One region of the Pseudofrankia sp. DC12 genome, then DNA from elsewhere that is predicted to be linked to it. Evidence: riboswitches for the same ligand, from Rfam matches in the RefSeq annotation. Region 1 holds a riboswitch; each other region holds the start of a gene.
The links. A riboswitch is a leader RNA that binds a small molecule or an ion and turns the genes downstream of it on or off. The one in region 1 is predicted to bind cyclic di-AMP.
Positions count from the first base shown of each region.

Region 1 (10,296 bases):
GGGCTACCAACCGGGCATCGCGGTCCTCGCCGCCGGCGCGGTCAGCCCGGTGGCGACGCTCGTCCTGATCGTGCTGACCCTGGTCGGCGCGCTACCGGTCTACCGGCGGGTGGCGCACGAGAGCCCGCACGGCGAGGGCTCGATCGCGATGCTCGAGCATTTCCTGCCCTGGTGGGCCGGCAAACTGCTTGTGCTCGCGCTGCTTGGGTTCGCCGCCACCGACTTCGTCATCACGATGACCCTGTCGGCCGCGGACGCATCGGCGCACATCGTCGAGAATCCGTACACGCCGGCCGTGCTGCACGGCGAGTCGATGCTGATCACACTGCTCCTGCTGGCGCTGCTGGGAGCGGTGTTCCTGCGCGGCTTCACCGAGGCTGTCGGCCTCGCCGTCGTGCTGGTGGTCGTGTACCTGTCGTTGAACGCAGTGGTGATGGTCGCCGCATTCACGAAGGTCGTGGGCGAACCGCACGTCATCAACGACTGGCATCGACTTCTGGTTGCCGAACATCCCAATCCGTTCCTGCTGGTTGGGTTCGCGCTGATCGTGTTCCCCAAGCTCGCGCTCGGCATGTCCGGCTTCGAGACCGGCGTCGCCGTCATGCCGCTGATCCGGGGCGATGCGACCGACACCGAAGCGCACCCTCACGGCCGTATCCGGGGCGCCCGGCGCCTGCTCACGACGGCTGCCGTGATCATGAGCTGCTTCCTGCTGGCCAGCAGCCTGGTGACGGTCTGGCTGATCCCGGAGCAGGACTTCCAGAGCGGAGGGCCTGCCAACGGGCGCGCGCTGGCGTACCTAGCCCACGAGTTGCTCGGTAAGGCGTTCGGCACCGCCTATGACGTCAGCACCATCACGATCCTCTGGTTCGCGGGCGCCTCGGCGATGGCCGGGCTGCTCAACCTCGTCCCTCGCTACCTACCCAGGTACGGCATGGCTCCCCGGTGGACCAGGGCGGTTCGCCCGCTCGTCCTCGTCTTCGTCGGCATCGGCTTCCTGATCACCTGGGTCTTCGACGCGAGTGTGGACAAGCAGGGCGGCGCCTACGCGACCGGCGTGCTCGTCCTGATCACTTCGGCCTCGCTCGCGGTGACGCTGTCCGGAATGCGCCGCAAGGCCGACGGGCGACGCTCGACCAAACGGCTCGTCACGTTCGGCCTGATCACGGCCGTTTTCATCTACACGACGATCGCCAACGTCTTCGAGCGGCCGGACGGTCTGATCATTGCGTCGATCTTCATCATCGTGATCGTCGCTGTCTCGTTCATCTCCCGGGCGGTCCGGGCGTTCGAGCTGCGGGTCACCGAAGTCCGCGCCGATCTAGCCGCAACGCAGTTCATCGCCGACGTGGCGGCAGCTAGTCGGCGCGGTGGCATAGGGGACGGGGAGCCCGTCGACCTGCGACTGGTGGCCAACGAGCCCGACACCGGCGAGGCGGCGGAGTACCGCGGCAAGGAGGCGCAGATCCGGCGGGACGCGCACATCCCGGCCGGAGACCCGCTGCTGTTCGTCGAGGTGGCGATCACCGACGCGTCCGAGTTCGAGTGTGCCCTCGACGTCGCCGGCCTCGACCAGCACGGCTATCGCGTCCTGCGCCTGACCAGCACCTCGGTGCCCAACGCGATCGCCGCGCTCCTGCTCTACGTACGGGACATCACCGGCACCCATCCGCACATCTACTTCGAGTGGACGGAAGGGAACCCGTTCACGAACCTGATCCGGTTCCTGATCTTCGGCGTCGGTGAGGTCGCCCCGATCACCCGCGAGGTGCTCCGCGAGGCCGAGCCCGATCGTTCCCGCCGCCCCGCCGTCCACGTCGGCTGAACGGCGCTCCACACCCACCCGCGAACGCGCCGGCCCGCCGAGACCGGTCCGAGAACAGGCCGGCTCCTGGAAGGCCCGGCCGGGAACACTGAGAACAGCACACTACGACGATCAGACAGGACCGGACCGCGCATGACCTCCGACGCCGTCGACGTGCCGCGGCGAGGCCGGCTGCGGATCTACCTGGGCGCCGCCCCCGGCGTCGGCAAGACCTACGCGATGCTCTCCGAGGGTCATCGCCGGGCCGGACGCGGCACCGACACCGTGATCGGCCTGGTCGAGACGCACGGCCGCCACCTCACCGCCGAGATGATCGGCGAGTTCGAGATCGTCCCGCGGCGGACCTTCTCGCATCGCGGCGCCCGGTTCACGGAGATGGACGTCGACGCTGTACTCAACCGCAAGCCCGCCCTCGCGCTCGTCGACGAGTACGCGCACTCGAACGTCCCCGGTTCCCGCAACCCCAAGCGATGGCAGGACGTCGAGGAGCTGCTCGCCGCCGGCATCGATGTCGTGACGACACTGAACATCCAGCACCTGGAGTCGCTCAACGACGTCGTCAGCACGATCACCGGGGTGCCGCAGCGGGAGACCATCCCCGACGCGGTCGTCCGGGCCGCCGACCAGGTAGAGCTCGTCGACATGGCCCCGGAGGCACTGCGCCGCAGGATGGCGCACGGAAACGTGTACGCGGCCGACAAGGTCGACGCCGCGCTGGCCAACTACTTCCGGGTCGGCAACCTGACTGCGCTGCGTGAGCTGGCGCTGCTCTGGGTCGCCGGCAAGGTCGAGGACCAGCTCGACCGCTACCGGGTCGACCATGGCATCACCGACACGTGGGAGGCCCGCGAGCGGGTCGTCGTCGCGATCACGGGCGGGCCGGAGGGCGACACGCTGATCCGCCGGGCGGCCCGGATCGCGGCCCGCTCCACCGGAGGCAGCGACCTGCTCGCCGTGCACGTCAGCCGGCCGGACGGCCTGGTCACCGGTGCGGACCCGGCGGCGCTGGCCCGGCAGCGCACGCTCGTGGAGAGCCTCGGCGGCAGCTACCACCTGGTCCTCGGCGACAACGTCCCGAAGGCGCTGCTGGACTTCGCCCGGGCCGAGAACGCCACCCAGCTGGTGCTGGGCGCGAGCCGGCGTGGCCGGTTCGCGCAGCTGGTCAGCCGGGGCGTCGGCGTCACGACGACCGCCCGTTCCGGCTCGATCGACGTGCATCTCGTCACCCACGAGGAGTCCAGCGCCGGCGGACGACCATCGCGCCCATCAGCCGAGGACGTCCCGAAAACGGGTGCGAGTTGGGTGTTCGGCGCTGGGCGCGGCCGAGGGCGCGCGTCGTCGCTGACACTGGCGGCTGGCCGGCAGCTCGCCGGGTTCGCCCTCGCCGGCGCCGCTCTGGCGCTGCTCACCGTGTTGGCGGCCTCGGGCCGCACGGAGGTCAACCTGACCTCGGACACCCTGCTCTACCTGCTGGTTGTCGTCGTGGCGGCGTTCGTCGGCGGCATCTGGCCGGCGCTGGCGACCGCGGTCGCCGCCTCGTTGCTGTTGAACTTCTACTTCACCCCGCCGCTGCACACCTGGACGATCGACGACCGCAACAACGCGTTCGCGCTCGCGGCGTTCGTCGCGGTCGCCATCGCCGTAAGCCGGGTCGTCGACCTCGCCCGGCGCCGTTCGGTGCAGGCCGCCCGGGCCAGCGCCGAAGCGGAGGCCCTCGCGACGCTCGCCGGCACCGTCCTGCGCAGCGAGCATCCACTGCCGGCGATCCTCGAACGGGTCCGTGAGGGGTTCGGGATGACGTCGGTAACTCTGCTTACAGCCAGCTCCGGCGGCGACGTCTCTGGTAACGGGACCTCTGGCGGCACCGCTGGTGGCGGGGTCCCGAGCCCGCCACCCGGCCCAGGCCGGGACCGGTGGGAGGTCGTGGCCAACGTCGGTCCGAAACCATCCGAACACCCCTCTGACGGCGACGTCGAGGTGCCGGCCGGCCGGTTCACGCTGGTTCTACGCGGCCGGCCGCTGCCCGCGGCGGACCGTCGGCTTCTCGCCGGGTTCGCCGCGCAGGCGGCGACTGCCGCCGAACGGCTCCGGCTGGCCCAGGAGGCCGCCTCCGTGAAGCCACTCGCCGAGGCGGACCGGGTCCGTTCCGCCTTGCTGGCCGCGGTCAGCCACGACCTGCGTACCCCGTTGGCCGCGGCCAAGGCGGCTGTCACCGGCCTGCGGGCCGAGGATGTGGTGTGGTCACCGGAAGAACGGGCCGAACTGGTCGCTACCGCCGACGAGTCACTCGACCGGCTCACGACGCTGGTCGAGAACCTGCTCGACATGAGTCGTCTTCAGGCCGGGGTGTTGTCCGTATTTCCACGGGCGGTCCACGTCGAGGACGTCGTGGCGCTCGCACTTGACTGTCTGGGGCCGGACGCGACCGGAGTGCGCATCCAGGTCAGCGCGGACCCGGAGGTTCCGGCGATGCGCGCCGATCCGGTCCTCCTGGAGCGCGTGATCGCGAACGTGGTCGCCAATGCGATTCGCTTCTCCCCGACGGGGTCGCCGCCGCTCGTCAGCGCAAGCACGCTCGGTGACCGGGTGCAGATCCGCGTCGTCGACCGCGGCCCCGGGGTACCCAAGACGGACCGCGACGCGATCTTCCAGCCGTTCCAGCGGCTCGGCGACCGCGACAACACGGTCGGCACCGGCCTCGGGCTCGCGCTCTCCCGCGGCCTCACCGAGGCGATGGGCGGGACCCTCACCCCCGAGGACACCCCCGGAGGAGGCCTCACGATGGTCGTCGAGCTTCCGGCCGACAACGGCGGAACCGGCGAGATGACGACGTCGGAAAGGCCGCGATGACTCGGGTTCTGATCGTCGACGACGAGCCGCAGATCCTGCGGGCGATGCGGATCAATCTGCGTGCACGCGGCTACGACGTGGTCGTCGCGGATACCGGCGCCACCGCGCTCGCCGCCGCCGCCGCGACCCGTCCCGACATCGTGATCCTCGATCTCGGCCTGCCCGACCTGGACGGCGTCGACGTGATCCACGGCCTGCGTGGCTGGACACGGGTGCCGATCGTCGTGCTGTCGGGCCGCGCGGACAGTCGGGACAAGGTCGGCGCCCTGGACGCCGGAGCCGACGACTACATCACCAAGCCGTTCGGCATCGACGAGCTGCTCGCGCGGCTGCGCGCGGTCGCTCGCCGCACCGGCGAGCAGTCGGCGAGCCCCATCGTCCAGTTCGGCCGCGTGACCGTCGATCTGTCCGCCCACCGTGTCACACGGGCAGCCGCGCCGGTATCCAGCCCCAACGGCAAGACAGCGCCAACCGACGGCGAACCACCAGGCAGCGCGGCAGCAGACGGCCAGGGGGACGATTTCGCCAATGAGTCAGTGGAGGAGATCCATCTGACGAAGACCGAGTGGGGCCTGCTCAAGGTTCTCCTCAGCCACCCGGGCAAGCTCGTCTCCCAACGCCAACTGCTCACCGAAGTCTGGGGCGCCAACTACGGTTCCGAGACCCACTACCTGCGCACCTACCTGAACCGCCTTCGGCAGAAGCTAGAGGAGGACCCGGCCCGTCCCCGGCACCTGCTCACTGATCCGGGCATGGGCTACCGCTTCCAGCCCTGATCGAGGGATCCAGTCAGTGCTGGGCGCACAGCGTGGTCATCAGGTTCCTGGCGTGGTCGATGCACCGAGTGAAGCTGCCAGCGCGAAGCAGGTTCTTCGCCGAGTCGAGAGTCGTGTACTCGAGGAAGGCCGACAGCAGGCTGTCCCCGGCCGGGTTGCCATACGTGTAGAAGTACTCGACCTCCCAGAACGCGTAGTCGCCGCGTTCGACGGTGCTCAGGTCCGCCACCCAGCCGCCGAGCCTGACCTCGTTGACCTTCGCGTAGGTGGCCGCCGCCCCGCGTTCGGCGTAGCCGATCGCGCCGGGGCGGACCTGGGCGACGGTGAGGTCGTGGACCACGGTCGACTGATTCACCACCAGCGAGAAGACGACCCCCGCCACCGCACCATAGGGCACGTTCAAGAATCCGTCGCAATCATCGGTTCGCGTGCACCGCGCGTGCGCCCGCCCTTCCGGACACGCGGCAAAGGGACACCGTCCAAAAGTCGGCCCCTCGGCGGTGATCGCCGCGCAACGTGGCGGCCACCACGCTCACGACGGGACGCAAACGGCCGCCACCGAGGGTTGAGCAACCGGAGCGTAACGAGCGCCTACCTCACGCCCAGCACCAGGCCGGCCGCGCCGGCGAAAGACCTCCCTGTCCATCGCGGCCGCCTGGAGCCATTGCGCGACAACGGTTTGCAGAACAACAGCCCCCTGTTCCCGCATTTTCGCGCAGAACACCGTGACCCTCGTCACAGCTCACAGCTGGCACACACCTGGCTCCAAGGTATTGCACGGAGCGTGACAGATCCGCCGTACAGAAGCCCAGGTCAGCGGCTTGTTGGTACGTCGAGTAGTTGGTTACGGTTGCTCCGCTCGCAACAAAGCACCGTTTCGGACGCCGAGTTCTGCCCCCGTTCCGGTGCCCCCTCCTAGAGATCGCCAGGGCAGAAGTGGGGGAACCAGGTTCCTCCGGGACCGCGCCTAGCGCGTGCCCTTGGGGTTAAGCCAGCCATTTCCCGAGCGTCATCGGAAGAATGGCTGACCGGGCTTCCCGGCCCGAACCCGACAGCTAACTCCACAGGCGTGCGGGAAAGATTCTTCCAGAATGCTCAAGGGCCGTCACCGCAAGAAGTCCAATGCTCGTCGCCGCGGTTCCGCGATTGTCGCCGCAGGTGTCATGAGTGCCACAGCCGGCGCCGCCATCTTCACCGGCGTCGCTCCCGCCAGCGCAGCCAGCAGCAGCATCATCTCCGACGCGCAGATCGCCGCCTACGCGCACGGCGCCGGCCTCGACAGCTGCCGCGGTGTCGCGCTCTCGACCTGGGTCGCGATCGCGCTCGCCGAGTCCGGCGGTAACACCTACGCCCACGCCACCGGCATCGAGGACTCCCGCGGCCTCTGGCAGATCAACATGTGGGCCCACAGCAGCTGGGTCGGCAGCCGCAACCTCTACGACCCGGCGACCAACGCCTGGGCCGCGACCCAGGTCTGCAAGGGCTCCGGCCCGGGCGCCTGGAGCACCTACACGAACGGCGCGTACCGCTCCTACCTGTCACGTGGCTACGCCGCCGCGAACGCGGTCGGCAGCGGAACCGTCTCGGCCGCACCGGTATCCCTGGCCAAGGTGGCCCCCGCCGTGCCGGCAAGCGCCTGGTACCTGTCGCAGGCGGCGAACCACAGCTCCTACCTGGACGCGGTCCGACAGCTGCAGGCGAAGCTGTCCGGCCTCGGCTACACGATCGCGGTCGACGGCTACTTCGGCCCGCAGACCGACGGGGTCGTGCGCGCCTACCAGGCCAGCCATGGCCTTCCGGCCGACGGTGTCGTCGGACCGCAGACCCACGGAGCGCTGTTCGGCTAGTTCGGACCAGGCCCACCTCGGGCCGTCACGCGCTGGCGGCCGGTCCCCCAGCCGGCGGGCGAGCGACCCAGCCAGCCGGCGCCCGAGCACTACCAGAGCACTCCCACGCGCCGTCCCCGCGAGGCGTGGGAGCAGAACCGCCCCGGCCACCCTCCTGTCACGGCCGGGGCGGTTCGCCATTCTCGGGCCGGCACCGCTTCACGGGAAACTCCGACGGAGCAACGCCGGGCCGACGGGCCTGACCATCCGCGTGGGCTTGGCCCGGGCCGTCAGAGCTGGCCGATGGCGGTGACGGTGAGGGCGGCGGCGCCGATCTCGTCGGACTCGGCGAGATCGACCTCGGCGCTGATACCCCAGTCGTGGTCACCGGCAGGATCGTCGAAGATCTGGCGGAGCAGCCAAGCGCCGGGCTGCGTCGCCGTGTCCACGATGAGCATCTTCGGGCCGCGGGCATCGGCGCCGGTACCGATCTCATCATGCTCGACGAAATACGGCGTGAGCGCGTCCTCCCAGGCATCGGCGTCCCATCCGGCCCCGCCGTCGAGCTCGCCGAGCTCGTACCAGCGGCGCAGCGCCGCGAGCTCGACCCTGCGGAACATCGCGTTCCGCACGAGCACCCGGAAGGCGCGGACGTTCCTGGTGACGGCCGGTGGTTTGTCGCCGAGCCGATCACCATGCTCGATGGCGGCCGCCTCGGCCAGGTTGGCCGCGTTCGGGTTGCGCAGCCGCTCCCACTCGTCGAGCAGGCTGGAGTCGACCTGACGGACCAGCTCGCCGAGCCATTCGATCAGATCGGACAGTTCCTCGGTACGGGCCGTGTCGGGCACGGTCTGGCGCAGCGCCTTGTAGGCGTCGGCCAGATAGCGCAGCAGCAGCCCTTCCGAGCGGGCGAGACCGTAGAAGCTGATGTACTCGGCGAACGTCATCGCCCGCTCGTACATGTCCCGGACCACCGACTTCGGGGCCAGCTCATAGTCGTCGACCCAGGGTGCGCCCTGCCGGTAGATCTCCAGCGCCGCGGTCAGCAGCTCGTCGAGCGGCTTCGGGTGGGTGACCTCCTGCAAGGCCTCCATCCGGTCGTCGTAGTCCAGGCCCTCGGCCTTCATCGCCGCGACCGCCTCGCCGCGCGCCTTGAACTGCTGGGCCGACAGCACCTGCCGCGGGTTGTCCAGGATCGACTCGATCACGGACAGAACGTCGAGCGGATAGTCCGGCGCCTCCCGGTCGAGCAGGTCGAGCGCGCCGAGCGCGAACGGCGACAGCGGCTGGTTCAGCGCGAAGTCGAACTGCAGGTCGCCGGTGAGCCGGATCGTGCGCCCCGTCGCGTCCGGCTTCTCAAGCTTCTCCACGACGCCGGCCGCGAGCAGGGCACGGTAGATCGCGATCGCCCGCCGGATGTGCCTGCGCTGCGCGGACCGGTCCTCGTCGTTGTCCGTGAGCAGGTGGCGCATCGCGGTGAACGCGTCGCCAGGCCGCGAGATGACGTTCAGCAGCATCGAATGGGTGACGACGAAATGGGACGTCAGCGGCTCCGGCTCGGCGGAGATGAGCCGCTCGTAGGTCGGCTGCGCCCAGCCGACCTGGCCCTCGGGCGGCTTCCTGCGGACGACCTTGCGGCGCTTCTTCGGGTCGTCACCGGCCTTCGCCAGCGCCTTCTCGTTCTCGATCACGTGCTCGGGCGCCTGCACGACGACGTAGCCGGCCGTGTCGTACCCGGCCCGGCCGGCCCGGCCGGCGATCTGGTGGAACTCCCGGGCGGTCAGGATGCGGTTGCGGGTCCCGTCGTACTTCGACAGCGACGTGAACATGACCGTGCGGATCGGCACGTTGATCCCGACGCCCAGCGTGTCGGTCCCGCAGATGACTTTCAGCAGCCCGGCCTGGGCGAGCACCTCGACGAGTCGGCGGTATTTCGGCAGCATCCCGGCGTGGTGCACCCCGATCCCGTGGCGGACGAGCCGGGACAGTGTCTTGCCGAACCCCGAGCTGAACCGGAAGCCGCCGATCGCCGCCGCGATCTGCTCTTTCTCGACTTTCGTCGCGACGTTGATGCTGGTCAGCGCCTGGGCACGTTCCAGCGCCGAGGCCTGGGTGAAGTGCACGATGTAGACCGGTGCCTGGTGTGTGGAGAGGAGTTCCTCGATGGTCTCCTGCAGCGACGTCATGACGTACTGGAAGTAGAGCGGCACCGGCCGGTCCGCGGAGCGGACGACCGCGGTCGGATTACCGGTGCGGCGGGTCAGGTCGCGCTCGAACCGGGCGACATCCCCGAGCGTCGCCGACATCAGCACGAACTGGGCCTGCGGCAGTTCGACAAGCGGCACCTGCCAGGCCCAGCCGCGGCCCGGGTCGGCATAGAAATGGAACTCGTCCATCACGACCTGGCCGACATCGGCGTCAGCGCCCGCGCGCAGCGCCAGGTTCGCGAGGATCTCCGCCGTGCAGCAGATGATGGGCGCCTGCTCGTTGACACCGGCGTCGCCGGTGATCATGCCGACGCTCTCGGCGCCGAAAATCTCGATCAGCGCGAAGAACTTCTCCGAGACCAGGGCCTTGATCGGCGCGGTGTAGTAGGTGCGCCGGCCGGTCGCGAGCGCGGCGAAGTGCGCGCCGGCGGCGACCATGCTCTTACCCGACCCGGTCGGGGTGGCCAGGATGACGTTCGCCCCGGAGACGATCTCGATGAGCGCCTCCTGCTGGTGCGGGTAGAGCGACAGCCCGCGGTCGCGCGCCCACTCATCGAACGTCGCGTAGATCGCGTCCTCGCCGAGCGGATCCAGACGCGCGGCGGGCAGCCCGCCGGGGGGCAGGGCGTCAACGAGGTCGGTGGTGGCAGCAAGCGTCATGGTGCTTCCGATCGTGCCTGACAATTCGGTCCGCCGCCCGGCGCCCCTCGCCACCAGCACAACTACGTCCAACCAACCAACACGCTGTTACCAAATCGTCCCATAGAGGTGACCTACGGCGGCCATATTTCACCGGATGACCGGTCAGATGT
Region 1 covers NZ_KQ031391.1:3,908,644-3,918,939, reverse strand. The annotation lists gene FRADC12_RS15595 (amino acid transporter) at 1-1,825, shown strand, start outside; gene FRADC12_RS15590 (sensor histidine kinase) at 1,958-4,675, shown strand; gene FRADC12_RS15585 (response regulator) at 4,672-5,451, shown strand; gene FRADC12_RS28445 (type 2 periplasmic-binding domain-containing protein) at 5,465-5,848, opposite strand; cyclic di-AMP (ydaO/yuaA leader) riboswitch at 6,365-6,536, shown strand; gene FRADC12_RS15575 (peptidoglycan-binding protein) at 6,615-7,298, shown strand; gene FRADC12_RS15570 (DEAD/DEAH box helicase) at 7,568-10,144, opposite strand.

Region 2 (10,296 bases), 130 kb from region 1:
CGTCGGGGGGCTCGGCGGGTGGCGAAGAAGGTGTCCAGGAGAGCGGCGCAGTCGGTTGCGGCCACGCCCGTGATGACCTCCGGGCGGTGGTTGAGGCGGCGGTCGCGGACGACGTCCCACAGCGAGCCGACGGCGCCGGCCTTCTCGTCGATGGCGCCGTAGACGAGGCGGGCGACCCGGGCGAGCACGAGCGCGCCGGCGCACATGGTGCACGGTTCGAGCGTGACGACCAGGGTCGCACCGGTGAGGCGCCATTCGCCGACGGCGGCCGCCGCGGCACGTAGGGCGACGATCTCGGCGTGCCCGGTCGGGTCGGCGGCGGCTTCCCTGATGTTGTGGCCCCGGCCGAGGACGGCGCCATCCGCGCCGATCACGACGGCGCCAATGGGCACGTCGCCGCCGGCTGTGGCCAGCGCGGCCTCGGCGAGCGCGAGCCGCATCGCCGCGAGGTCACGGGCGGGCCCCGCCGGCTCCGCGAGCCGAACCTGCGGCACCGGCTCGGCCCGCTCGGCCGTGGGCTCTGCCGCCGCGTCAGACATGGTCGCTGGACCCGGTCAGGCGTCGCGAGGCGGCGAGCCCGCGGTCACGCGAGCCGGTGGCGGTTGCGCCGGGTGATCCCGACCGCAGCCGGCGGATTCGCCGCCCGCTCGCCGCGCACCCGCTCGCCGCGCACCCGGTCAGCCGCGGACCTCGTCGAGGATCTCGCCCGCGCCCGCGCGTTCGCTGATCGCGGCGACGACGTCGCCGGGCAGCATGCCCTCCTCGGCGATCAAGGCGACGAGCGCCTCCGCCGTCGTGCCGAGGTCGTCGAGCAGGTCGAGATCCCCGATCGGCTGGGCGTGCAGCATGACGGCCTCGTCTTCGTCCTCGTCGTCGTCCCCACCGCGCGGCGCCGGCAGCGGCAGCGCGTCGGCCAGCAGGGCCTTGGCCAGGCCGGAGGTCCCGAGGACCCGCCGGTCGGAGAGGAAGACCCGAGGGTCGGACGTGTCCTCGTCGATCCTGATGATCGCCAGGTACTCGTCGTCCTCCTCGACGAAGGCGACGACGAGGCCGTCGCCGAGATCACGCATCGCGTCGGTCAGCGCGTCGAGGTCCTCGAGTTCGGTGGGGTCGAGGTCGAATGCCCTCCACCGGTCGTCCTCTCGCGCGATCGCGATGGCCTTGGTGCTCACCGTGGTGTCCTCACATCGTCAAAGCTGGTGAATCTTCAGACTTTTGATCACTACGACGTTCGCCGCGGAGGGGTCGGTGTCTCCGCATCCTGATTCTCGCGCCGTCCCATTCGCCCGGCGCACCGCGTCACCCGGAGCCCGCCGCCGCGAGGCCCGCCCAACGCGCCCGGCCCGTGGCCCGGAGCAGAGACCGCCTCGTCCGACCGGTGCCGGCGATGCTCCCCCGTGTATGTGAAGGCCGGCGGGCGCGAGGTGGGCCGGGCCGGGGGCGCCGTCGCGATGTCCGGCCGGCGGCGAGAAGGTGATCTTCCGTCGAATGGTGGTCGGTGGCCCGTCCGCCGCCAGCGGGCGGGTGACGAGGCGGGGCAAGCGCGGACAGGTCACGGGGTCGCCGCCACGGCGCCAGGGCGGCGTGGCACTGTAGAAATCGCCATGATGACTCCGTTGCCGCGCCGCCTCTCCACGAGGACGAAGGCGGCGCTCGCCGTTGAGCGGCTGGCGTCCGAGGCTTCCCGCCGGCTGGGCAAGGGATCCGGCGAGATGATCGGCGGCAAGCTCGCCCTGCAGGTCTCGCCGCACGCACTCGAAGAGGTCGGCAGCGGCAGGCCGGTCGCCTGTGTGTCCGCCACCAACGGCAAGACCACGACCACCCGCCTGCTCGCCAGGGCGCTGGGCACGCTCGGCCCGGTGAAGTCGAACAGCGGCGGCGCGAACATGGCCCCGGGCGTGCTCGCGGCGCTGGCCCGCCCGCCCTACGACGCGGCGGCCGCGCTCGAGGTGGACGAGATCTGGCTGCCCAAGGTGGCCCGCCAGGTCCGGCCCCGCGTGGTCGCGCTGCTCAACATCAGCCGGGACCAGCTGGACCGCTCGAACGAGACCCGCCGGATCGCCGCGATCTGGCGTGAGCTCGGCGCGGAGCTCGGTGACTGCACGGTCGTCGCCAATGTCGACGACCCGCTCGTCACCTGGGCGGCGGCGACCTGGTCGAAGCAGGTCTGGGTCTCGGTCGGGCAGAACTGGACCGCGGACGCGATGGTCTGCCCGCAGTGCGCGCGGCTGCTGCATCGCAACGAGTCCGGCTGGTGGTCGGAATGCGGGCTGGCGCGCCCGGAGCCGATCGTCGCGGTGACCGGTCCCGGCGAGATCATGTGGTTCGGCCACACGATCAGGGCGTCGATCGGCCTGCCTGGCCGGGTCAACCTCGGCAACGCGGCGATGGCGGCCGCGGCGGCCCGCGAGTTCGGCGTGCCCGTCGAGGACGCGCTGGCCGCGATGGCCGACCTCGGGGACGTCCAGGGCCGCTATCAGGATGTGCTGCTCGGTTCGGCCGGAACGCGGGCCCGGATGCTGCTGGCCAAGAACCCGGCGGGCTGGGTCGAGATGATGGAGCTGATCAACTCCGCTCCGCCGCGCAGCCTGATCGTCGACTTCAACTCACAGACCGCCGACGGGCGTGACCCGTCCTGGATCTGGGACGTGCCGTTCGAGCGGCTGGCCGGCCGCCCGGTTCTCGTCACCGGGGATCGGAAGGAAGACATGAGCGTCCGGCTGGCCTACGCCGGCGTCCGGCACACGGTGCACCCGAGCGCGGAAGAGGCCGCCGACGCGGCCGGCGACGCCCGGCTGGACGTCGTCGCGAACTACACCGCCTTCCGTGACCTGCTCGTGCGGACCACGCCCGCGCCGCGCCCGCCCGCCGAGCCGGCGGCGCCCGCCCCAGGCGGTGCCTGGTGAGCCTTTTTCAGCCGGAGCCGCGCGGGTCGCGTAATCGGCGCCCGGACGACGAGCACCGCGAGCCCGACCAGCCCGGCCGCGAGCGGCGGGCCCGCGAGCACCCCGGCTACGAGCCTGAGCCGGGTTACGGCCCGCCAGGCAGAGGCCCGTACGGCCAGCCGGCGCCGGCCGCCGACCCGTTCGAGCACGCCCGGCCGATCTACCAGCACCCGGACGAGCTACCGCCGGGGCCGTACTCGACCCGGGGACTGCCAGTCCGCGGCGTCCCAGCCCGGCGCGAGCTTCCGCCGCCGGCCGGGTCGTCGCCCGCCCGGGCGATTCCGCCCGGCTCGTCTTACCCACCCGAGCCGCGTTACCAGGCCCAGGTGAACCCCCCAGCGACCTACCCGGAGGATCAAGGCGTCCCGCCGGCCGGACCGCCACGGCGGTACGCGCCGCCTCAGCTCCCCGCCGCGCACCTGTTCGAGCCACCGCCGGCCCGGTCGCAGCCGGACGCCGCCCGGCTGCCGGCGCGGCGCCAGGACTCGGTCGCGGACGGGTCGCCCGGGCAGTTCTCCGCGCAGGGTGGGCAGGTTCGCAGCCGCGAGTCGACCACCCGGATCGCGCTGATCTACCCGGAGCTGCTCGGGACGTACGGCGACGGCGGCAACGCGACGGTGCTCGTCCAGCGGCTGCGCTGGCGCGGGATGGCGGCCGAGGTCGTCAGTGTGCCGGCCGGCGAGCCGGTGCCGGCCGGCTGCGACATCTACCTGTTGGGTGGCGGCGAGGACGAGCCGCAGACGCTCGCGGCCGAGGGCCTGCGGCGCAACAACGCGATCGCCCGGGCCGTCGGCGGTGGTGCGGCGGTGCTCGCCGTCTGCGCCGGCTACCAGGTGATCGGCACGACCTTCCCGGCCGGAGGGAAGATCTACGACGGTCTCGGGCTGCTCGGCATCGAGACTCGCCGCTCGTTCGAGGCGCCGGACGCTCCCGTGCCGCCCCGGGCCGTCGGCGACATCGTTGTGGAGCCGGACCCGTCGCTGCGGCTGCCGACCGTGCTTGGCTACGAGAACCACGGTGGGCGGACCAGGCCATTGCCGGGGGCGCGTGGGGTCCCGTTCGGCACGGTCCGGGTTGGTCTGGGCAATGGCATCCCGGCGGGCACCGACGGGATGGTCCACGGCACGGTGCTCGGGACCTACCTGCACGGCCCGCTGCTGGCGCAGAACCCCGCTGTCGCCGATCTGCTGCTGTCCTGGGTGCACGGCGAGCTGCCGCCGCTGCCCGGGCCGCCCGAGGTCGACGCCCTGCGTGCCGCGCGCCTGCGCGCCCTGGAGATCGCCTGAGCGAGGATCTGGCCTCGGCCGGCAGTGACGTGGGCATCCTCATGACACGGAGGCACGGCCGGGGCCACGCTGGTGGTGTAAACCGGCGCCATGGCGGTGCCTAGTGTGATTCCTTTGGTGGCGTGGCCGCGAATCCGCTCTCCGCGTGGTGGAAGAAGAACAGCAAGACAGCCGTGATCGCTGTCGTCGTGATCGCTGTGCTCTGGACCGTCGCCCACGGCAACGGATCGGCGAAGACGAAGGAGAAGGCGATCCCGGACCAGTACGCGTCCAAGGGGCGCCTGGTGCTGATCCACGCCAAGGAGAAGTCGAAGAGCAAGGTGCCGCTGGTGCTCGTCCTGTCGGACGACAACACCAAGACCAAGGTGTTCGAGACGGACAGTGGTGCCTCGACGCTGGCGGACCGCAAGCACTTCGCGCTCGTCTACCCGGAGCCGGTCGCGAGCCAGTGGCAGGTCGACCCGAACGGCGCCGACGCCCAGTACCTGAAGGACGTCGTCACTTACATGTCCAAGGACTGGACATCGGTCGACGCGAGCCGCGTCTACATCTGGGGCCTGGGCGAGGGAGCACGGCTGGCGCTCGCCCTGGCCTGCGCCAACCCGTCCCAGTTCGCGGCGGTCGGTGTCGTCGGCCAGTTCGACCCCGACCCGGGCCCGAACTGCGACACCGAGGTCCCGACCGACCGGGAACGCGTCGCCACCCTGGACAAGAACGCGTCCGCACGGTTGTGGACCTTCTCCTCGAACAAGAGGCGCTGAGCGCCCGGGATCGCCGCTGCTGAGCGGCGGAAAGCCGTCCGCCCCACCGGGCGGGGGGTCTCGGCAGGGCGGACGGCGGGCCTGGTCTCGGCCGAGGAGTCGGCTGGCGCCGCCCCCGCCAGGTGGGGGGAAGACCCGGCAAGGGCGGCGCCGCCTGGTTGGCCCGGATCCGGGGGGGACCGGCCGGGCCGCCGCCGGGCCGAGGGGGATCGGCCGGCGGTTCGTCCGGGGGCGTCAGATCGAGGGCGGGAGGGGGAAGCCCTCGTTGGCGCCGACGGACGAGCTGTGGGCGTGGCAAGGGGCTGGGCCACGCTGGTGGAGACAGTGGTCGGACGCCAGGGCGGACCCCGGCGAGCCGGTGGTCACAAAGTCCGCAGAGTGGATCCCGGCCCGGCCGAGGGAGGCCGAGCCGTGACGGGATCCCCTTGCCCGGCTTCGGACAGCGGGAGATCCCTCAGGGCACGCTCCGCGCGGAGTCAGGCCGCGACACACTGGTCTGGGGGAGCTCGCCGGGACAAGCCCGGGGTGGGACGGCCAGTCGCCCGCCGGGTGGCCGCGCGGATTTCCGCAGGGCCGGCCACCGCGACGGGTGATTCCACGTAGGGCTCGCCAAGCCCGATCGGCCGTCGCCGATCGGGCCGGGCTACCTCGCCGGTTGGCGCCGTCGGCCGGAGGACCGGCCGACCAGGCCGCCCGACGGCGGCCAGGTCCTTACAGGACGCGCCCGACGTAGTAGGTCGTGCTGTAGATAGCCTCGAGCTTGACGACGTCACCGCTGTGCGGAGCTGCCCACATCTTCCCGTCGCCGGCGTAGATGCCCATGTGGTAGATGTTTCCCGGAGACCCGAAGAAGATCAGGTCGCCGATCTCCTTGTGAGCCGGGTCGACGTGGATCGTGGCCTCGTACTGGGCTTCCGCCGTCCGGGGCAGGTTGCGGCCGAGCTGCCTGTAGACGTACTGGACGAGGCTGGAGCAGTCGAACGAGTCCGGCCCGTTGGCCCCGTAGACGTAGGGCTTACCGGCCTGGAGCGAGGCCAGGTAGACGGCCTTCGAACCCAGGTCGCCATTCGTCGGCGCGTTGACCGTGATGCCCCGGGATGCCGAGACGGCGGGCTTCGCCATGACGTTCAGCGTGCCGACGTTGTCCGAGACGGCGGACTGCAGTGCGTCGGTGCCGTCGAACACCGCTGTGATCTGGGTGGTGGTGAGGACCCGTGCGGTGTACGAGGTGTACCCGCTGCCGTTCGTCGTCAGGTGCAGGAACGTGGCGAACCCCGTAGGGAGCTTCACCTGGACCTTGACCAGCTGGTTGGCCAGCGGCTGGTTGGTGTCCTTGTTGGTCAGCTGGAAGCCGACCTCGACCGCCTGGTCCGCGTAGACGTTCACGTTCGGGTTCGTGATGTGCAGGTCGACGTCGGCCTTGGAGGCAAGCGTCGGGGCGGCCAGGTCGGACGCGGTGCCGCCGTCCGCGGACGCGAGCGTCGAGGCGAGGCTCACCGGGTGGACCATCGTGCTGCCGCTGCTCCCCCCGGCGCCGAGGGCGCTCGCGAGGTTCAGTCCGGTCGTGGTGGTGCCGTCACCGGTGAAGGCGTCGTTTGCGTGGTCCGCGGCTGGGGAACAGCCGGCAAGAGCGATGCCGGATACCGCGATGGCGCCGGTGGTGGCCGCGGCAACCGCGGTCCGGCCCTTCGCCTTTGCGACCACGGAGAGGCCGCGGTGACGGCCTCGGCTGGTAGTGAGCCGGGCGTCGGTATCCCAAACGGAGGGCGCAGACAAGTCTCGCTGGTCCTTCCCGTACGCCTACGAGGTGAGCTGTCGGGTTCGGGCTGGGCTGCCCGGCCCCCGCGCGACTGGCGCGCGAAGGGCTTCACCCCAAGGCCAGCGTTTTCACGCCGGCCGGTCTTGCACGGGTGGTTCCCCCGCTCCTGCCCGTGGTGACGACTCGGAGGGGACACCGGGACCGCGGGCAGGATTCGGCGTTCGGTCCGGTGGTTGGGCTGACGTCGTGGAGAAGACTAGTCCACGTGGATGATGACGGTAAACGCAGGTACCGCCGATACGTCTGGTCTTTCACGAAACGTCGGTTCACGGGCGGCTTGGCGCTCTGTCACTGCCCTGGTCGCGGACGGCTATTGGTGGTGCCGTCTGCCTGGGTAGCGGGCCTTGCGGTCGCCATGGTCGGTACTACCGGTAATCTCGACACTACGCGAAGATGTCATGATCGGCCCGAGAGGCCACAGGGCGAACACTTTCCGTAGCCGGCCTCGAGGAGGTGGTGACAGGTGCACCCCCTATGCCGGGTAGGCCTATAGGGCTAGACGCGCACCCCTCTAAATGTGGTTGCCGCGCAAGGCCCTAGGACTCAAACGTAAGGACGAAAGTCCTTAAATCGCTACGGATGGCCGGGCTTGGTCGCCCAGCGCAGCCGGACCGGCGACCGACCGTCGATGGCCCGGGCGCGGCTCGCACCTTGGCTGACTCCTTGTTGCCGCTAAGGCAGATCGTCCGGCTGCTGGCGCGGGGCGCGCCGGGTGAGGAAACCGGCGCGGTCGAGCACCTGCAGCTCGATCGCCAGCTCCAGCACCTCGCGGGGGAGCGTCCGATGCATCGCCTGCATCGCCTCGACCGCCGCTCTGGCCCGGTCGGCGAGCTCGTCGAGCGCGTGCTGGCGCTGGCGCATCCGGGCGCGCTCCTCCTGGATGGTGCGGACCGTCTCCTCTTGCCAGCGCCGGGTGAGCACCAGGTGCTCGCTCGCGTCGGCGGCCTGGCGCTTGGCCTCCTCCAGCCGGTCCAGCAGCTGGTCGAGCTGCTCGAGGCGGCCAGCGAGCTCCAGCATGTCGCCCCGGCCGATCCCGGGGAAGCGTTGCTCCTCCCAGCCGCCGGGTGGGGTCCTCTGCTCGAGCGGGTCCTGCGGTTCCGTTGAGGACTGCAGCACCGCCGGGATGTACGGGCCCGGGGGGAAGGGCGGCTCCGCTCCAGGGGGTGGCGTGCCGGGCACCTGCTCGAGCGGGTGCGGTCTGGTCGGGATAAGGGCTCCGAAGTAGTCGGCGAAGGATGGTGGCGTCGGGCCGGCGCTGGCCGGCGGTCCGACGGGGTCGTATCCGGCCGCGGCGCCAGCCGTGCTCTCGGGCTGGTGGCCGTCCGGCCCGGCGAACGCGTCACCCGGACCGAAGCCATGCTCGACCGCGAACCCGTCCGTGGCCGCGAACCCGTGCTCGACCGCGACGCCCTGCTCGACCGCGAACCCTGCGCCGTCCCGGGCCGGGACGGCGCCCTCGTCGCGTGCCGCGAACCCCGCCTCGTCCCTCACCGCGAGACCGGCCCTGTCTCCTGCCGCGAACCCGGCCTCGTCTCTCACGGCGAAACCGGCGGGTGGCGAGGCATCGCCGGGGCCGAGGCCTTTGGAGGTCGACGCCTGCCGAGGCCCGATCGCCGGGCCCGCGCCGCCGAAGGCGGGATCGTCGTCGCAGAGGGCGTCCGGGGCAGCACCAGGCGGCGTGTCGACGGTGCCATCGGGCACGGTGACATGGATGTAGGCGCTGTCAACTGCCCGTTCCGGTCCAGTGAGGCTGTGCGGGCCGGTCACATCCGACACGGTTCGTAACGGTAGCCCAGACCGCGCGGAAGTGCGGGCAGATACACCGTCTCGCTAGCCTGTGAGCGTAGCCAGGACGGAAAGTGATGATTCCAGCACCGATGTGGGGTGGGCGGTCCGGTCAGAGCGACAGGTCGGTGTCTCGCGGTTCGACGGCCGCCGGGCCGGCGGTGAGCGGGTCTGTGGCCCGCGGAGGGCCGGTGGGCGGTGCTCTGCCAGGCAGCGGTGGCCTGCGCGTCGATGGTTCGGTGCTCCGGTGGTGGCGGCGCCCAGCGCAGGTCCCGGCTCCAGCCGCCGTCGATGATCGAGCCGAACGCGTCGACGATCGCCCAGTCGACGACCTGGTCGGCGTCGACGACCACCGCCCGGCCCATTCGGATGTGGGCGAGCGACGGGTGCACCGCGTCGTTGAGGCAACGTCCTTCCAGCCAGGCCCGGACCCGCCAGGACCGGGTGAGCACCCAGGGCGCCTCTGATCCGCCCGGAATCGCCAGCCGGTGCCGGACGATGAGGTGGCCCAGCGGCGGAAGCCGCCCCTGGAGGAACTGCTGGCGCAGGTGCCCCAGCTGGCCGCGGGCACGCGCGACCGCGGCCTCGGTGCTGTTGTCGGGACTACGACGCCGGCCGCCGGCCGTGTCCGCGGGCTTGGCGGTCGCGTCGGCCGCCGGGCTGGCTGGCCGCACCATGACGGCCGAGCCGTCCGGCGGCGTCGACCGGTCGGATCGGCTCCTCCAGCCCGGCGGGGACCCCGGGGCAGCGGTGCCAGGCATGTCGGAAGGGTAGCCGGTATCCTCCGCAGCGTAGAAATTTAGGCCATCCTGCTTGCGGCTACAACGCGTGTCGAATGTTTCCTGCGACAGGGTTGTGGATCAGTGTCTCACAGCCAGCCGGATAGCGTCCTAGTCGTTACTTTCCGTCGCATCACGTCGATGTGCTGGCTGGTGGCCATACCGGCGTCGTGAGCGGGCAGGAAACCCCTGTTCGGCGTTCGGTCGGTTCGCGGCCGATCGAGTCAGGTCGTGGCTACCCAGGCTGTCATGGCCGCGCTCCCGCCCCAGGTGAAGCGGGCGCCGCGCCCAGGAGGTGCACATGCGCTACAGGACGCTGACGAAGCCGGCGGCGGCCACGAAGCGGCTGACCAGCCGGCTGGCGAAGCGGACATCCCATCGGCCTCGGGCCACCACCCCCCGGTCCGATCCCGCCGCGGCCGGCGCGCCGCTGGACGGAGGCTGGGCGGACGACGGGTCCGCGGCGCCGGGTCCGCGGGCCTCGGGCCCGCCGCTGACCCAGGACGGGCTGGCCGGTCTGGTCGGCCCGGTCCACCGGGACGCCACCCGGCTCGCCGCGTGGGTCGCCGACGGGGCGCCGAGCGACGCCGATCCGCGCCAGATCCACCACGCGGGCGACGCGGCCGTGGCGGCGATGTGCCAGCACCTCGCGACCATGGACCGGCTCGTCTATCCGGAGGTGGCTCGGGTGCTGCCGCACACCGAGGGCACCATCGCCCGGCTGCGCGCGGACGCCCACGAGATGGTGCTGACCATGCGCGGCGTGCAGCAGGTCGCGCAGGGGGACACGCACGGTCGGGGAAACGCGACCGACGAGCTACGCCGCCGTTTCGTGGCCGCGATCTCCGACCATGGCCAGGTCGAGGAGGAGCTGCTGCGCGAGTACGACGAGGCGGCCCCCTCCTGGCGACAGGACCGGCT
Region 2 covers NZ_KQ031391.1:3,778,677-3,788,972, forward strand. The annotation lists gene tadA (tRNA adenosine(34) deaminase TadA) at 1-539, opposite strand, end outside; gene FRADC12_RS15020 (tRNA adenosine deaminase-associated protein) at 678-1,172, opposite strand; gene FRADC12_RS15025 (Mur ligase family protein) at 1,605-2,906, shown strand; gene FRADC12_RS15030 (type 1 glutamine amidotransferase) at 3,506-4,231, shown strand; gene FRADC12_RS15035 (PHB depolymerase family esterase) at 4,354-4,992, shown strand; gene FRADC12_RS15040 (C40 family peptidase) at 5,704-6,696, opposite strand; cyclic di-AMP (ydaO/yuaA leader) riboswitch at 6,776-6,950, opposite strand; gene FRADC12_RS34355 (hypothetical protein) at 7,484-8,587, opposite strand; gene FRADC12_RS32305 (hypothetical protein) at 8,575-9,273, opposite strand; gene FRADC12_RS15055 (hemerythrin domain-containing protein) at 9,677-10,296, shown strand, end outside.
Region 2: it holds a riboswitch for cyclic di-AMP, as region 1 does, so the genes downstream of both, FRADC12_RS15040 (C40 family peptidase) here and FRADC12_RS15575 (peptidoglycan-binding protein) in region 1, are expected to answer to the same signal.

Region 3 (10,296 bases), 830 kb from region 1:
CCGGCCCCGCGGTCCTGGCCTCGGCCGGCACCGTCGTCCTCAGCCTGCTGTGCCTGCTGCTCGGTGAGCTGAACTCCGACCGTGGGCTCGGACCGGTCGGCGCGGTCGGCATCGCCGTGGCGTTCGTCACCATGGGGACGCTGCTCCCCGCGCTGCTGGTGATCTGCGGCCGGCGGCTGTTCTGGCCGGCCATCCCCCGGATCGCAGCGCCGGCCGTCACCACGAGCCTCGAGGACGCCGGCAGCCCGGACGTCGTCGGCGCCTGGGCCCGGGCCGGGCTGACGATCGCCCGCCGGCCCCGGCTGATCTGGCTCGTCACCAGCGCGGTCCTCGCCGGCCTCACGATCGGCATCGTCACGTTCCACATCGGTCTCACCGACCGCGGGGCGTTCCGCAAGCCGATCGACTCGATCACCGGCGAAGCGCGCATCGCGGCCCACTTCCCACCGGGCGCGAGCGCCCCCACGTTCGTGATCGGCTCCAGCGACAAGGCGGCCGAGCTCGGCCGGGCGATCAACGCGACTCCGGGGGTCGCCACCGCGGTCGTCGACGGCACCGGCGAAGGGCTCACCCAGTTCCTGGTCGTCCTGCGCGACAACCCGGACAGCGCCGCGACCGCCGCGACGATCGACCGGCTGCGGGCCAGGGTCCGCGCCGTGCCGGGTGCCGAGGCGCTGGTCGGCGGGACGACGGCGGTGAACCACGACATCGCCCGCGCCGCGATGCGCGACCGGCGGCTCGTCATCCCGCTGGTGCTCGCCGTCGTGCTGGTGATCCTCGGCCTGCTGCTGCGCGCGGCGGTCGCGCCACTGGTGCTGATCCTCACCGTGGTGCTGTCGTTCCTGGCATCGCTCGGGGTGTCGGCGCTGGTTTTCCGAGGGGTCTTCCATTTCGCCGGCGCCGACCCGTCGCTGCCACTGTTCGGCTTCATCTTCCTGGTGGCGCTCGGCGTCGACTACAACATCTTCCTGATGACGCGCGTGCGCGAGGAGGCGACGCACACCGACGCCCGCACCGGCGTGCTGCGCGGCCTCGCCGTCACCGGCGGAGTGATCACTTCGGCCGGGGTGGTGCTGGCGGCGACGTTCTCGGTGCTGTTCATCTTCCCGCTGGTGCAGCTCGCCGAGATCGGCTTCCTGGTCGCCTTCGGGGTGCTGCTGGACACGCTGGTCGTCCGCTCGGTCCTGGTGCCGGCGCTGGCCCTGGACCTCGGCCGCACCATGTGGTGGCCCAGCCGCCTGAGCCGGCCCCTGACCCCGCCCATCGACCTCGTGACGCCGGAAGTCGTCGTCTCGGAGGACGTCCCCTAGGCCCGGATCGATGCACCGACAACCACGCACCCCGGCACAGGCTCGTTGAACGCGAACTATCTACACCGCTATGGTCGTCGTCCAAGCTGTCCGGATCGTCCGGATTCCCTCGCGGAACAAGGACTGTCGACTGATCATGCTGTCAACCCGCGTCACCTCCCGCAGGGCCCGCGCGACCGTGACGGCCGTCGCGCTGGCGGTCTCGGCCGCGCTCGCCGGCTGTTCGACCGGGGACGACCCCAAGGCCGACTCGACGGCGCCGTCCCAGGCCAGCGTGTCGGCGGCGAAGCTGGACCCGATGGACTACGTCTACACACAGGGTCCCGAGACCGCCGCCTTCACGGTGGACCAGTCGTCCGCCGGCGCCGGGGACCCGACCAGCCACGACAAAGCGATCTTCCTGGACATCGACGGCTGCATGGGCCAGAACGTCGGCGCACCCTCGGCGGTGGCGACTGGGCCGACGCTGACGAGCCAGGACCGGATCACCTCGGTGGACTCCAACGCGGAGATCGTCACACCTGCCCAGCGAGCGGCCCACCTCAAGGAACTCACGGACCCGCGCCTGGACGGCTGCATCAAGAAGCTGATGGGGCAGTCCGCGGGTTCGGGGGGCAGCCAGGACGACACGATCGCGAGCCTCACCTGGCGGACCGCCCAGGTTCCCGCGGGCGCACTGGCCCGGGTCGCCTACACCGGCCAGGTCACCTCGTCCGGGGTCAGGACGAGCGTCTACCTCGACGTGGTCTTCCTCGGCGCGGGCCGGGTCGAGAACGAGGTGGCCTTCTTCTCGGCCAGCCGCCCCCCGGACGAGACCCTCGTCTCGGCCGTCAGCGCGCAGCTCGCCGCCAAGCTGAAGAGCCAGTGACGGGTTAGCCGAAGGTGGGGAACTCGGGGCCGAAGATGGTGGCCCAGAGGGCCACGGCCTCCTCGTGGCGGCCGTCACCCTCGGCGGCAACGGCCTTCTCCGAGTAGGCGCGGGCCATCCGGACCGACTCGCCGAGTGCGCCGAGGTCGTCAGGCCGCAGGTAGGTCGACAGGTCGCCGCCGACGTCCGCGGGGTCGGTCATCGAGAGGCCGACCTCGTCCATGTGCCGGAACACGGTCGCCAGCGCCTGCCGGGGGTTCAGGCCGCGGCCGGCCAGCACCGTCCCGGCCAGCGCCTCGATGTGGAACGAGCGCAGACGGCTGCCGCACACCCGGTTCCACGCCTTCAGCAGCCGGACCGCTGAGATCACCCGGGGGCCGAGGTCCTCGGTCCAGCTGGCGTGACGCTCGGGCCGGGTCGGCAGCCAGCCGCCGATCCGGTCGGGCATCACGTAGCCCGCGCGCGGGTGGTCGAAGGCCGGGACGAGGTGGACGTCCGGCGGGGTGTCGTAGACGACCCGCAGCGCCTGCCCGCGGGTGCCGATCGTCTGGACCCGGTCGCCACCGATCGCGTTCCGCACGCACAGCAGCAGGTCGCGGGAGTCCCAGCGGAACCGCTTCCAGGCGCTGTTCGCGGCGCTGAACACCGCGAAGATGTCGACCTCGTCGAGCGGCCGGATCATCGTGTCGCGCCCGGCGGAGCCGATCGTGGCGACGCCGACGAGCGGCAGGGCGCACCGGGGCGGGAAGATCGCCCGCAGCGCCCGCTCGGCCTCGTCGCGCCGCGCGTCGATCACGGCCTTGTCCTCGGCGGACAGCCGGATGATGTCGTCGAGCTTGACGAAGGCGCGGGCCGTCGTGCCGACGAGCAACGGGCCCGTCATCGGGTACGGGCCAGACGCCGGGTGCGCCGGGCCGTCCACCGACGGGAAAAGCGGGTTCGGGGCGCCGGCCACCGAGTCCTCGGGCCGCCGCCAGTGCGGCGGGATGATCAGGTGGTCGTAGGTGACCTCAGCAGGCGGCGTCGCGGCCGAGACCGGGCGTGGGGTATCGACGCTCATGTGCACCTCCCCGGCGCAGCGCGCCGACCGTCGGGCTCCCCTCCCGGACACACGCCGGTCCCCAACCGACGCGGATACCGGGACCGGAGATGGTGGGTGTCATCTCCCGCCGCGACATCATTCCCCATGGTGCCCCAAGCCGTAACCGAATGAACAGTCAGGGCACCCTACGGGCGACCAGAAGATACACATCGGCGTCGAAACGGAGCCTCAAGCGGTGTCGGCCTCCCGACAACCTAGCAGCGGCCAGCACGCCCCGCATCCAAAGGCGCCACCCGAAGGCTGCGGGCCAACCTGCGAGTATGACAGAACCAGCATTGCACCTAACGTTCTGTTCTAGCTAAGTGGCGGCGGGCCCGATACGGACCCCTCTGGCCAACTGTCACCCTCGGTGAGTCGTGGCTGTCCGTCAACGCGGCGGCGGCCGGCACCAGACGCGCCAGCCAGCGACGATCACCACCCGCGTCGGCTCGAAGGACGTGGCCCGCGCGAGGCGCTCGGCAGCCAGGTCGTCGGTACGCAGCCGGGTCTCCACCAGCGCGAGGCGAGAGCTCTCCAGCCAGCTGGCCAGCGCACGGATGATCTCGGCCCCGTAGCCGCGCCGCCGCTCGGCCGCGTCGATCACGACCGCGACCGCGGCCCGTCGGGCCTGGGCGTCCGCGCCCAGCAACCCCACCGGGCCGCCGTCGTGGTCGCGGACCACCCAGGTGGGTGTCGAGCGACCGGCGCTGGCCCGGTGGCGAAGCTCGCGGCGCAGGGCCGCTGGCTCGGCCGTCCCACGCGCGTCCGGGCCGGCGAACAGGCCACCGACGCCGAGCCCCGGCAGCGGCCGGGAGGCCAGCGCCACCTGGCGGGCCAGCTCCTCGGCCACGTAGCCCGCGTTCCACAGCGTGACCGGTAGCGCCTGCAGCCGCGGCGTGGTCAACGTCGGTCCGTCGTCAGCCATGAGTCACCGTCAGCACGGAACCCGACCGGTCGATCGGCGGACGATCCGGTCGCGCAGGCCCGCGGAGAGGGCCGCGCGGCACCGCAGAGAAAGAGGTGTGGACAGCCGTCGACCCTGCGCGCCGGTCAACGCGTCCGGGACGGCTCGTTGACGCCGAGCAGGCCGCGGTCGCGCAACCACGTCTCGGTCCGGCTCATCCCGTCGGCGAGGTCGACGCGCGGCCGCCAGCCGGTCGCCTCGGTGATCCGGTCGCCAGCCAGGCGGCCGGTCCTCGTGACGTCCGCGACGGCAAGCGGGCCGAGGTCCATCCGCTGGTGCGGGTCGACCCCGGCCGCCAGCCGGGCTCCGATCCCGCGGACCAGCCCGAGCGCGACAGCCCCGGTCGACGGCCCCGTCGCGTCCGGGTGCTCGGCCGCCCCCACCGCCGGCACGGCGGCCCGATCGGTCTCGCCGCCGGAGCCGGGCCGGCCGCCGCGGGCCGGCTCGGACTCGCCGGACGCCCTACGGGACTCGACCCGGCCGCGCAGCCGGCCGACCGCGTGCGCCGCGTCGTCCAGCGCGCCGTACACCCGGGCCGGCACCGAACGCGGGACTGGCAGCTCGAGCATCCGGCTGTAACAGCCGACGAACTCGGCGACGGTCGCCGGGGCGGGCCCGGTCACGTGCAGCACCTCGCCGACGGCGGCCTCGCTGCCGGCGGCGGCGATCGCCGCGGCGACGACGTCGTCGATGTGCACGGGGTTCAGCCACCCGGTGCCGCCGTCGAGCAGGACGAACCGGCCCGCGCGCAGCAGCAGCACCGGCCAGACCGTCCACCGGCCGGCCCGCGGCCCGTAGGCGTCGCCCAGCCGCAGGATCGTCGCGGGCAGCCCGGACGCGGTCGCGGCGCCCACGGCCTGCTCGGCAGCGGCCAGCATGTCGGCTCGCGGATCGCCGGTCAGGCCCACCGGCGCGGTCTCGTCGACGCCGTCGGCGAGGTCGGGCCCGAGCGCGGAGACGCAGGAGAGATGGATCACCCGCCTGGCGCCGCCACGGGCGGCGGCGTCCAGAACGGTCGCCGTACCGCCGAGCAGCACCTGGCGCATCTGGGCGGCCGGCACCCGGGACGCGCCGGCCGGCCGGCCGGCCCGGATCGGCGGCAGCTCACCGACCCCACCCATCCCGACGGCGGCCGCGTGCACCACCAGATCGGCGCCGACGAGCTCCTTCTCCCAATCCCCCGGCCGGCTCACGTCCGCGGTGTGCACGCCGGGGCCGCGGGCCACGTCGAGCGCGACGACGTCGTCCCCGCGCCCGCGCAGGGCGTGGACGATCGCGCCGCCGACGAACCCCGCGGCGCCAGTCACCACGACCCGAGCCAACGTCAGCCCTCCTGATCACCTGCCAGCGCCGCCAGGCCGCGCGGGCCCGGACCGGGCACCGGCCCGACCCACCCTCACGCGGGCTACACCAGTCTCCGCATGCAAGCAGCCCCCGTTCCTGCTTGCAGCATCACAGCACACCTCGATCTCCGCCACGGCGACCACCCGGCGCACCACGGTCACCCGACTCAGCCCGTAATCCACCAATCCAGGGCGGATCGGACGGAGACCGGCCGAAGCCGCGCGCCGATCCAGGCGAGCCGCGCCGCCGCTGGCGCGACGCGCAATGGCACCGTCCGGAGCGGTCAGGCCCGGCCCTGCTCGCTGCCGGCGAACGCCGCCGAGTCGTCCGGCCCGGATCCGGCGGACCAGGGAGCGGGGTCGGCCGGCACGGTGACGGCGAAGTCGGCCGCCGCCCGGGCGCGCCGACGGGCCCGGCGGCGCAGCAACTCGCCGGGCACGCCTGCGGCGACAGACAGTACGACGACCGCGGGCGCGAGCCACCCGGTCGCGTCCTTGAGGCCGGGGACGGACGACGCCGCGTACCCGAGCGCGGGGATGCCGGTGCCCCAGATCAGCGCGCCCACCGCGGCCGCGGCCAGGAACCGGGCCGGCGGCATCCGGACCGCGCCGGCCAGGATCGGGGCGAAGGTGCGTGCCCACGGCACGAACCGGGCGGCGATCAGCGTGACCGGACCGAACCGGTCGAAGAAGGTCTCTGTGCGTCCGAGCACCTTCAGGTGCCGCCGCTCCAGCCAGGGGCGCCCGAGCCGGCGCCCGGTGACGTAGCCGAGGCAGACCCCCGCGATGGCCATCACGGTCACCCCCGCCGCGAGGACCGGCAAGGAGATCCGGTGGGCGGGATCTGCCGCCATCAGCCCGGTAGCGAACAGCATCGCGTCTCCCGGGAGCCAGAACCCGATCGGCACGCCGCTCTCGACAAACACGATCGCGAAGACGGTGAGATACAGGGTCAGGCCGGATAGATGGTGGACATCCATACCTTCAGTCTGCCGTCCCCATGCGCCGGCGACCGTCAGCGACGTCCCCAGCATCTCGACTGACATGCCCGTTCGGCTCCGCCGACATGTCACGGCGGCTCCGCCGACATGTCACGGCGGCTCCGCCGACATGTCTCCTTCGGCCGACGTTCGGCATTCCGCTGGCGACTCGCCCGCCGGGCTCCGGGCTTACGCGGGAGTGGCACGCACGATGTGGGTGGCAACGGGCTCCCTCGGGCAGCCCGCACGTCATACCCTTCGCGCAACACCTGCCCGCGGCGCGCACGGCCTCGTCCCGGTTCACGCCCTTTTCGCCGGCCTGTCGCGGCCAGGTGGGCGGACGGCGCGCACTCGGCGTGCCTGCCGCGCCCGTTCCCCTCGGTGGCCCGACGCCTTTTGACAGGAGCTTTCGATGCCCATCGCCACACCAGACGTCTACGCCGAGATGCTCGACCGGGCGAAGGCGGGTGCCTTCGCCTACCCCGCCATCAACGTCACCTCGTCCCAGACCCTCAACGCGGCGCTTCGCGGCTTCGCCGACGCCGGCAGCGACGGCATCATCCAGGTGTCCACGGGTGGTGCGGAGTACCTGTCCGGGCCGACGATCAAGAACATGGTGCTGGGCGCCGAGGCGCTGGCCGAGTTCGCCCACCACGTCGCGAAGGCCTATCCGGTACAGATCGCCCTGCACACCGACCACTGCCCGGCGGACAAGCTCGACACCTACATGCGCCCGCTCGTCGCCATCTCGCGGGAACGGGTCAAGGCCGGCCGCGACCCGCTGTTCCAGTCGCACATGTGGGACGGCTCCGCCGTGCCGCTGGAGGAGAACCTCAAGCTCGCCGAGGAGCTGCTCGCGGACTGCAACGCCGCGAACATCATCCTGGAGCTCGAGATCGGCGTCGTCGGCGGCGAGGAGGACGGCGTCGTCGGCGCGATCGACGAGAAGCTCTACACGACCCCCGAGGACATGTGGCGCACCGCCGAGGTGCTCGGCACCGGCGAGAAGGGGCGCTACATGATGGCGGCCACCTTCGGCAACGTCCACGGCGTCTACAAGCCCGGCAACGTCAAGCTGCGCCCGGCGATCCTGCGTGACGGCCAGCAGTACGTGGCCGGCAAGCTGGGTCTGGCTGGCGAGGCGAAGCCGTTCGATCTGGTCTTCCACGGCGGTTCCGGCTCGGACCTGTCCGAGATCCGCGAGGCACTCGACTACGGCGTGGTCAAGATGAATGTGGACACCGACGCCCAGTACGCCTTCACCCGGCCGGTCGCCGACCACATGCTGAAGAACTACGACGGCGTACTGAAGGTCGACGGTGAGGTCGGCATCAAGAAGACCTATGACCCGCGCACCTGGGGCAAGGCCGCCGAGGCCAACATGGCCAAGCGCGTGCTCCAGGCGTGCGAGGACCTCCGGTCCGCCGGCACCGCGATCGGCTAGCCCGCCACCGCGGCCCGGCCAGACCGCCACCGCGGCCCGGCCAGCCCGTCGCCACGGCCCGGCCAGGACCGGGCTGGCCGCCGGCTCGGCACCGCGCCGGACCTTCGTCATCGGGGCCGCCCTTCGGGGCGGCCCCGATGTGTCTAAGGACACTTCACTGACAGTCTCGGGCCAGACCACTGCGAGCCACGGCGATGGACCACCAACGAGCCACGCGCCCGCCGGACGGGGTCGTTCGGCCAGGTCGCCGCTCAGCAGCGCGCAATCAGACAACTACCTGCCGTACGGACCGGGATGTTCGGTGCGGATGTGCCCAGGATCGCAATTCGGCCACCGGCGCGCCGAACGGACGTGTCGGGCGGCAGAGTCGTAGGTTTGTTTTCCCGGCGCGACGAGCGGACCACGCAGTTGTGAGGTGCCCCGCGATCCCGGTCCATCCAGGTCGTTCCGGGACGAATTCAGCAGGTCCCCGATGTTCCGCTCCGGGCGCCGACACACCGTTGGCAGCCCCGATAGGAATAGATGAGCGCGCGTACGCGCGCGTTAACACCGCCAGAGACCGGCCTCAAGCACCGACACGCGGGTGTGTCCTTTTTCACGTGTCCTATTCAATGCTTGTCGCCACGCCGAGGAATGTGGTTATGGTCTTCGCCGTGCCAGGCGACAGGTCAGGCACCCATCGGGCGGCACGCCGAATCCTGCCCCCGCCCCGATGTGTTTTGAACCCAGTGGCAGGAACGGGGGAACCGACTCCGGACGCCGTACCCAGAGATCCTGGAAGAATCGGGCATCCGCCCGCGCGGCCACATGAGTGCCGCGCCTGGGCCCAGCCCACCAGGGCGTCCTAGGGGTGAAGCCGACTGACTTCCGCAGTCGTCGAGAGCGCGCGTTCCAGGCGCTTTCGAGGACACAAAAGGACACGTCATTCGGCCGGGCCATTCTCTTCCCAGCCCGAACCCGACAGCTCACCTCGCAGGCGTGGGGAAAGGGCAATCACCCATGTCCGAAGCACGTAACCCTGGCCGACATCCCATGTCCGGCGGGCACTGCGCCCCGTCGAAGGCCTGCCGCGTACCAGCCGGCAACGCAAGCGTGCGAGACACCAGCACGAGGCACCACCGGCCGGCGCCCTCCCACGGAGGCGATGGCACAGACCGGCCACACCGTTCGGCCCCGCCGATCCGCAAGGATCCCCGACGGGCATTGGCACACCCAACCCGCCGGATACGCCAAGGCATCGCCGCGGTGCCGGTAATCGTGGCGGCAGTAGGCGGCGCAATTGCCGTGGCCACACCCGCCAGCGCCTCTTCAACGTGGGCGCAGCTTCGCCAGTGCGAGTCCGGCGGAAACTATTCCGTCAATACCGGCAACGGTTACTACGGCGCGTACCAGTTCTCGGCCGGGACCTGGGCGAGCCTGGGATATTCAGGACTGCCGAGTGACGCGCCAACGGCGGTTCAGGACGAGGCCGCGCTGCGGTTGGCGCAACGTTCTGGATTTGGCCAGTGGCCGCTCTGTGGCCGCGGTATGGGCGCGGACCAGCTCGCTCCGGGAGCCAGCGCGTCCGACGTGCCCCAGGCCTCCCGGTCGGCGGCCAGAACTCCTCTCGTCGCTCAGGCGATCACGTCGACGACGGCCCAGCTGCCGTTCACGACGGCTCTCGTCGGCCAGTACCGCGCCGACGTCGCCCACTGGCAGGAGCGGATGAACGCGATCGGCTACCCGCTCGCCGCCGACGGCCACTACGGCCCGGTGTCCGCGGCCGCGGCCCGGCAGCTGCAGGCCGCGAAGGGCCTGGCCGTCGACGGCGTCGTCGGCCCGCGGACCTGGGCCGCGACCTTCGCCTAGCCCCGGTACACCCTCGCCCGCCTGACCCGGCCCGGACAGCCGGCCCCTTGCCCGCTCCGAGGTCCGGCGGCGAGGTCCCCGCCCGGTCCGGCACGGCGCCAGAGGCCGAGGCACCGGCAGCGCGGAGCCCACTCGCCCGACCGGCCCCCCAACCGGTCGTGGGCCTTCGTCAGGCCGGGATCCGGCCGATCCCCACCCAGCCGGCGGCCAGCCGGAGGCGGGGCGGCCACAGCCCTGCTCCCGCTCCGGCCAGGGTCGCCGGACCATCCGTGAACCGGGGCCGTCCGCCGCAACGGACGGCCCCGGTTCACGGCTCATGACCCGGCCGGCTCCCGATGTCAAGAGGAGCCCGGTTTGCGGGCTTGACGCCCGACTCGCTACAGTCCGGAGCTACTCGTCTGTCCTGGGCGAGTCGTGCGGGCGGACGCCGAATCCTGCCCCACCCGCATGTACGCCGT
Region 3 covers NZ_KQ031391.1:3,081,912-3,092,207, forward strand. The annotation lists gene FRADC12_RS12230 (MMPL family transporter) at 1-1,310, shown strand, start outside; gene FRADC12_RS12235 (hypothetical protein) at 1,447-2,178, shown strand; gene FRADC12_RS12240 (nucleotidyltransferase domain-containing protein) at 2,183-3,238, opposite strand; gene FRADC12_RS12245 (GNAT family N-acetyltransferase) at 3,648-4,184, opposite strand; gene FRADC12_RS12250 (NAD-dependent epimerase/dehydratase family protein) at 4,310-5,545, opposite strand; gene FRADC12_RS12255 (DedA family protein) at 5,851-6,546, opposite strand; gene fbaA (class II fructose-bisphosphate aldolase) at 6,959-7,990, shown strand; cyclic di-AMP (ydaO/yuaA leader) riboswitch at 8,798-8,983, shown strand; gene FRADC12_RS12265 (transglycosylase family protein) at 9,023-9,838, shown strand.
Region 3: it holds a riboswitch for cyclic di-AMP, as region 1 does, so the genes downstream of both, FRADC12_RS12265 (transglycosylase family protein) here and FRADC12_RS15575 (peptidoglycan-binding protein) in region 1, are expected to answer to the same signal.